Cupriavidus taiwanensis LMG 19424: one gene and its partner. The protein of the gene in region 2 binds, or shares a complex with, the protein of the main gene of each other region. Links are inferred from orthologs where the notes say so. Each region holds a gene or a part of one and is shown on either strand. Other genes may lie near its edges. The genes, in order: secY and secA.

Region 1 (3,221 bases), 220 kb from region 2 along the record:
CGTGCGCAATGCCGTCGGCAACGTTCTTCTTGACCTTCTTACGCGCGCGAGCGGCGTTATTCGGACCTTTTGCCATTAGTTTCTTCCTCTGCCTTCGGCTTTACTTCTTCAGAGCCACGCCGGCCTTGCGCGGACCCTTGCGGGTACGGGCGTTGGTGCGCGTACGCTGGCCGCGCATCGGCAGGCCCTTGCGGTGACGCATGCCACGATAGCAACCAAGGTCCATCAGACGCTTGATGTTCATCGTGGTTTCACGACGCAGGTCACCCTCGACCGTGACCTTGCCCACTTCGTCACGAAGCTTTTCCAGGTCGGCGTCGGTCAGGTCCTTGACCTTCTTGTCAAACGGTACACCGGTGGCCTCGCAAATCTTGCGGGCGCGCGAGCGGCCGATACCGTAAATAGCCGTCAGGCCGATTTCGGTATGCTTGTGGTTCGGGATGTTAACCCCTGCGATACGTGCCATTCGTCAATCCTCTTTCCGATTAGCCTTGGCGTTGCTTGTGGCGGGGATCCGACGAGCAGATCACGCGCACGACACCGTTGCGCTTGATGATTTTGCAGTTGCGGCAAATGCGCTTAACAGAAGCCAGCACTTTCATAATTTTCCTCTTCCTTCAATTCCTGTTCGCTCACTTCGTCCGGAAGACGATTCGTGCGCGCGACAGATCATATGGGGTCAGCTCGACCGTCACCTTGTCACCCGGAAGAATCCGGATGTAGTTCATTCTCATCTTGCCGGAGATATGGCCCAGCACCACATGGCCATTCTCCAGCTTGACTCGGAACGTCGCATTGGGCAGGTTTTCCAGGACCTCGCCCTGCATCTGGATGACGTCGTCTTTAGCCATACCTAGCCTGTACCGATCCGAAGTCAGCGCAAGGTCAGATTGCCCTTGAAATTCGCCTTCTTCAGCAGCGACTCATACTGCTGCGACATGACATAGGACTGAACCTGGGCCATGAAGTCCATCGTGACGACCACGATGATCAGCAGGGAGGTTCCGCCGAAATAGAACGGAACGTTCCAGCGCAGCACCAGGAATTCCGGCAACAGGCAGACCAGTGTGATGTAGATCGCACCAGCCAACGTCAGACGCACCAGGATCTTGTCGATATAGCGCGTCGTCTGCTCGCCCGGACGAATGCCCGGAATGAAGGCACCGCTTTTCTTCAGGTTGTCTGCCACTTCACGGCTGTTGTACACCAGAGCCGTGTAGAAGAAGCAGAAAAATACAATCGCAGCAGCGTACAGCAGGATGTAGACCGGCTGGCCCGGCGACAGCGTGGCAGCCAGGTCCTTGATGAACCGGCCGACCGCACCCGTCGAGTCAGACGTAAACCAGCCCGCGATCGTCGCCGGGAACAGGATGATCGACGATGCGAAGATCGGCGGAATCACCCCTGCCATGTTCAGCTTCAGCGGCAGGTGCGACGACTGGCCGCCGTACACCTTGTTGCCGACCTGACGCTTGGCATAGTTCACCAGGATCTTGCGCTGGCCACGCTCGACGAACACCACGGCGAAGGTCACACCGATCACGATCGCCACGATGAAGATCGCCGCGATGATGCTCATGGAACCCGTGCGGACCAGTTCGAACAGTCCGCCGATCGCATTGGGCAGGCCCGCCGCGATACCGCCGAAGATGATGATCGAGATGCCGTTGCCCAGACCGCGCTCGGTAATCTGCTCACCCAGCCACATCAGGAACATCGTGCCGGTCACCAGCGTGATCACCGCCGTGGCCCGGAACATCAGGCCCGGATCCAGCACCAGCCCCGGCTGCGACTCCAGCGCGACCGCGATCGACAGCGCCTGGAACGTGGCCAGAACCACGGTGCCGTAGCGCGTGTACTGCGTGATCTTGCGCTGCCCTGCCTGCCCTTCCTTCTTCAGCGACTCCAGCTGCGGCAGCACGATCGTCAGCAACTGCATGATGATCGACGCCGAGATGTACGGCATGATGCCGAGCGCGAAGACGGTAAAGCGCGACAGCGCCCCGCCCGAGAACAGGTTGAACATCCCGAGGATGCCACCCGACTGACTCTGGAAAAGCTTCGCAAGCTGCTCCGGATCGATACCGGGCACCGGAATATGAGCGCCGATGCGGTACACGATCAGGGCCAGCACCAGGAACATCAGCCGGCGCTTGAGGTCGCCGTACTTCGCCGTGTTCCTGGCTTGCGCGCTTGCATTGGGTTTCGCCGTGGCCAAACGATGCTCCGACTATGACTGCCTATGCTGCGATGAATGCTGCCGTATCAGGCTGCGATCTGGCCGCCGGCGGCTTCGATCGCGGCCTTGGCGCCAGCGGTGGCGCCCAGACCCTTGATCGTCACCTTGCGGGTCAGCTCGCCGGCCTTGATGACCTTGGCGCTCTTGACCAGGTCGCCGACCAGGCCAGCCTGCTTCAGGACCAGCAGGTCGACTTCGGCCGCTTCCAGGCGCTCGATGTCACGCAGCGTGACTTCGGCGGTGAACGCCTTGGTCAGCGAGGTGAAGCCGCGCTTCGGCAGGCGACGATACAGCGGCATCTGGCCGCCTTCGAAGCCCACCTTGTGGAAGCCGCCCGAACGCGACTTCTGACCCTTGTGACCGCGACCGGCGGTCTTGCCCAGGCCGGAGCCGATACCGCGGCCGACGCGACGCTTGGCGTGCTTCGAACCGGCAGCCGGTTTCAGGTTGTTCAGTTGCATCTTGCTCTCCAAGTCCCGATCAGGCCAGAACCTTGACCAGGTACGAGACCTTGTTGATCATGCCGCGCACGGCGGGCGTGTCCTGCAGCTCCGACACCGAGTTGATGCGGCGCAGGCCCAGGCCACGAACGGTGGCGCGATGATCCTCGCGCGTGCCGATCAGGCTGCGCACGAGTTGCACTTTTACGGTTTTCTGCGACATTGCGTTCACCTTAACCCAGGATGTCTTCGACCGACTTGCCACGCTTGGCGGCGATTTCGCCCGGCGTGCTCATCTTCTGAAGGCCGTCCAGCGTGGCGCGAACCATGTTGTACGGGTTGGTGGAGCCGTGCGACTTGGTCACCACGTTGGTGACACCCATCACTTCGAAGATCGCGCGCATCGGGCCGCCGGCGATCACGCCGGTACCTTCCTTGGCGGGCATCATCAGCACCTTGGCGGCGCCGTGCTTGCCAACGACTTCGTGTTGCAGCGTGCCGTTCTTCAGCGAGACCTTGACCATCTTGCGACGGGCTTCGTC
Region 2 (3,614 bases):
CGCGGCAGCGCCATGGGCCGCCAGCAACAGCAGCACCTGGCCGTTGGGGTCGGACGGGTCGCGCTTGATGCCGGCCACGGCCAGGCCCGCGCGCATGCCGGCCGGCAGCAGGGACAGTACCTCGGCCTCGAGCACCGACAGCTGGCGTGCAGTCTGGAGCAGCGTCGATACCGGGCCGGCCTTGTCCAGCCAGTCGTTGAGCGGCTTGGCGGCGGGGGTCTGCAGGGCGGGATGGGTGAAGCGGCGCATGGGTCCATTCTAGCAAGGGGCGGCGCGCGCACGCAGGGCAGCGCGGACCGAAAGCGAGAGCGGCCGGATTGAAGCCGGCGCAACCGTCCCAACCTGCTTGCGGCAGGGCCCGCGCCAGCGCTCCGCACCGCCGGGCGTGACCCCGGCACATGATAAACTCGGCGTTTTGCGCCAATCTATCCATTACCGCGCCCGGTCGCCGGGGCAGTCCGCCTTCCCTGGGGATGCCACCCGGTTCCGCGCAGGTGAAAGCAATCGATGATCACGGGCCTTCTCAAGAAAGTCTTCGGCAGCCGCAATGAGCGGCTGATCAAGCAATACCGCCGCACGGTGGCGCAGATCAATGCGCTGGAGCCGAAGTTCGAGCAGCTCTCCGACGACGAGCTGCGCGGCATGACCGAGGCCTTCCGGCAACGCCACGCCGGTGGCGAATCGCTCGAGGCGCTGCTGCCCGAGGCTTTCGCCGTGTGCCGCGAGGCCAGCAAGCGCGTCATGAAAATGCGCCACTTCGACGTGCAGCTGATCGGCGGCATGGTGCTGAACGACAACAAGATCGCCGAAATGCGCACCGGCGAAGGCAAGACCCTGACCGCGACGCTGGCGGTGTACCTGAATGCCATCACCGGCAAGGGCGTGCACGTGGTCACCGTCAACGACTACCTGGCACAGCGCGATGCCGAGTGGATGGGCCGGCTGTACAACTTCCTGGGCCTGTCGGTGGGCGTGAACCTGTCGCAGATGGCGCACGACCAGAAGCAGGCGGCGTACAACGCCGACATCACCTACGGCACCAATAACGAGTTCGGCTTCGACTACCTGCGCGACAACATGGTCTACGACCCGTCGCAGCGCGTGCAGCGGCCGTTGCACTACGCCATCGTCGACGAGGTGGACTCGATCCTGATCGACGAGGCGCGCACCCCGCTGATCATCTCCGGCCAGGCCGAGAACCAGACCGACCTGTACCAGCGCATGAACGGCATCCCCAAGCTGCTCGAGCGCCAGATCGGCGAAGAAAAGGCCGACGGCACCGGGGTGGAGAAGCCGGGCGACTACTACGTCGACGAGAAGGGCCACCAGGTCTACCTGACCGAGGCCGGCCATGAAAAGGCCGAAGAGATCCTGTCGCAGCTGGGCCTGATCGGCGAAGGCGAATCGCTCTACGCGCCGCAGAACATCACGCTGATGCACCACCTGTACGCGGCCTTGCGCGCGCACAGCCTGTTCCACCGCGACCAGCACTACGTGGTGCAGAACGACGAAGTCGTGATCGTCGATGAATTCACCGGCCGCCTGATGACCGGCCGCCGCTGGTCCGACGGCCTGCACCAGGCCGTGGAAGCCAAGGAAGGCGTCACTGTCCAGCAGGAAAACCAGACGCTGGCGACCGTCACCTTCCAGAATTACTTCCGCATGTACGAGAAGCTGGCCGGCATGACCGGCACGGCCGACACGGAAGCCTATGAATTCCAGGAGATCTACGGCCTGGAAGTGGTGGTGATCCCGACCAACCGCCCGACCCAGCGCAAGGACTTGCAGGATCAGATCTACAAGACCGGCAAGGAACGCTACGACGCCGTGGTGCGCGATATCCGCGACTGCTACGAGCGGGGCCAGCCGGTGCTGGTGGGCACCACCTCGATCGAGACCTCGGAATACCTGTCGGGCCTGCTCGACCGCGAACAGCTGCCGCACCAGGTGCTCAACGCCAAGCAGCATGCGCGCGAAGCCGAGATCGTGGCCCAGGCCGGCCGCCCCAAGATGATCACCATCGCCACCAACATGGCGGGCCGCGGTACCGACATCGTGCTGGGCGGCAACGTGGAGAAGCAGGCGGGCTTCATCGAAGCGGACCCGAACCTGTCCGACGCCGACAAGGCTGCCCGCATCCAGCAGCTCAAGGATGAATGGCAGTCGCTGCACGAGCAGGTCAAGGCCGCCGGCGGCCTGCATATCGTCGGCACCGAGCGCCATGAGTCGCGCCGCATCGACAATCAGCTGCGTGGCCGCGCCGGCCGCCAGGGCGACCCCGGCTCGTCGCGCTTCTATCTGTCGCTGGACGACCAGCTGCTGCGCATCTTCGCCGGCGACCGCGTGCGCGCCATCATGGAGCGGCTGAAGATGCCCGAGGGCGAGCCGATCGAAGCCGGCATCGTCACGCGCTCGATCGAATCGGCGCAGCGCAAGGTGGAAGGCCGCAACTTCGACATCCGCAAGCAGCTGCTGCAGTACGACGACGTCGCCAACGACCAGCGCAAGGAAATCTACAAGCTGCGCAACGACGTGCTCGAGGCCAATGACGTCGGCGAGATGGTCGCCAACCTGCGCGAGAGCGTCCTGATCGAGCTGTTCCGCGACCACGTGCCGGCCGACACGATGGAAGAGCAGTGGAACATCGCCGGCCTGGAAACGCGCCTGCGCGAGGACTGGGGCCTGGAAGTGCCGCTGGCAAAGACCATCGAGGGCGCGCAGAGCATCGAGGACGAAGAACTGCTCAACCTGATCATGAAGGCGGCGACGGAGCGCTACGAAAGCAAGGTGGCCATGGTTGGCCGCGAGTCGTTCGCCGGCTTCGAGCGCTCGGTCATGCTGCAGAGCATCGACACGCACTGGCGCGAGCACCTGGCTGCGCTGGACCACCTGCGCCAGGGCATCCACCTGCGCGGCTACGCGCAGAAGGACCCCAAGCAGGAGTACAAGCGCGAGTCGTTCGAACTGTTCGCGCGCCTGCTGGACGTGATCAAGAACGAGGTCACGCGCGTGACCTTCAACGTGCAGATCCAGTCGCCGGAAGAGCTGGAACAGGCTTCCGAGCAGATCGAGGAAGGCCTGTCGCACCTGGAGAACGTGCAGTACAAGCACGACGAGTTCGCCGAAGGGCGCGAGCCGGTCGAGGAAGCGCCGTCGCCGCGCACCGGCACTGCCATGGCCGCCGCCGAGCTGGCGCTGGCGGGCATGCCCAAGGTCGGCCGCAACGACCCGTGCCCGTGCGGCTCGGGCAAGAAGTTCAAGCAGTGCCACGGCAAGCTCAGCTGAACTGAGCCAGGCCGGGCATCCGGTATGACGCCGCTCCCCGCAGTACGGGCGTGGCGCAAGAGGAATCGAACATGCCCGCCCTTCGCGGGCATGTTCGTCTGAGACAAGCAAGTCGCTAGCTGCAGCAACATCGAGGAGTCCTGCATGCCCGTCAATCTTCCGCTGCCCCAGGCAGAGAACCTGAAATCCGTCGCCGGCGTCGAGCTCGGCTGGGCCGAGGCCGGCATCCGCAAGGCCAACCGCAAGGACGTGCTGGTGGTGCGCGTGGCCGAAGGCAGCACCGTGGCCGGCGTCTTTACCAGCAACCGCTTCTGCGCCGCGCCGGTGCA

What was found.
Region 1: the proteins of secA (region 2) and secY are in contact, whole or in part, in a crystal structure (PDB 3DIN), measured with the Thermotoga maritima proteins. The link is inferred for Cupriavidus taiwanensis LMG 19424 from one-to-one orthologs. Residues at the interface, in WP_004082002.1 of Thermotoga maritima: Glu261, Ala262, Arg263, Lys300, Ala301, Arg302, Thr303, Ile304, Ile305, Leu323, Tyr324, Asp325, Pro326, Val329, Ser330, Tyr333, Ile336, Lys340, Phe345, Val349, Glu363, Phe364, Tyr374, Ser375, Gly376, Gly377, Glu393, Ile395, Thr482, Ser483; in WP_004081795.1 of Thermotoga maritima: Glu108, Gly109, Glu110, Glu111, Ala236, Glu237, Arg238, Arg239, Ile240, Thr241, Ile242, Gln243, Tyr244, Ala245, Arg246, Arg247, Val248, Thr249, Gly250, Arg251, Arg252, Val253, Tyr254, Gly256, Ala257, Ser258, Thr259, Tyr260, Leu261, Pro262.

What each region holds. Positions count from the first base shown.
Region 1 is NC_010528.1:3,094,860-3,098,080, forward strand. Bases 47-2,954 are described here. They hold secY (preprotein translocase subunit SecY), read right to left. Parts: upstream 2,219-2,954; coding sequence 875-2,218; downstream 47-874. Other genes in these bases: rpsK (30S ribosomal protein S11), read right to left, coding at 47-76; rpsM (30S ribosomal protein S13), read right to left, coding at 101-466; rpmJ (50S ribosomal protein L36), read right to left, coding at 486-602; infA (translation initiation factor IF-1), read right to left, coding at 633-851; rplO (50S ribosomal protein L15), read right to left, coding at 2,266-2,700. Outside these bases: more of rpsK, read right to left, coding at 1-46; more of rpsE, read right to left, coding at 2,955-3,221. UniProt on the Escherichia coli protein: The central subunit of the protein translocation channel SecYEG. Consists of two halves formed by TMs 1-5 and 6-10.
Region 2 is NC_010528.1:2,875,903-2,879,516, reverse strand. The notes cover bases 185-3,485. They hold secA (preprotein translocase subunit SecA), read left to right. Parts: upstream 185-507; coding sequence 508-3,285; downstream 3,286-3,485. Other genes in these bases: argJ (bifunctional glutamate N-acetyltransferase/amino-acid acetyltransferase ArgJ), read left to right, coding at 3,430-3,485; RALTA_RS13240 (DciA family protein), read right to left, coding at 185-249. In the rest of the region: more of RALTA_RS13240, read right to left, coding at 1-184; more of argJ, read left to right, coding at 3,486-3,614. UniProt on the Escherichia coli protein: Required for protein export, interacts with the SecYEG preprotein conducting channel.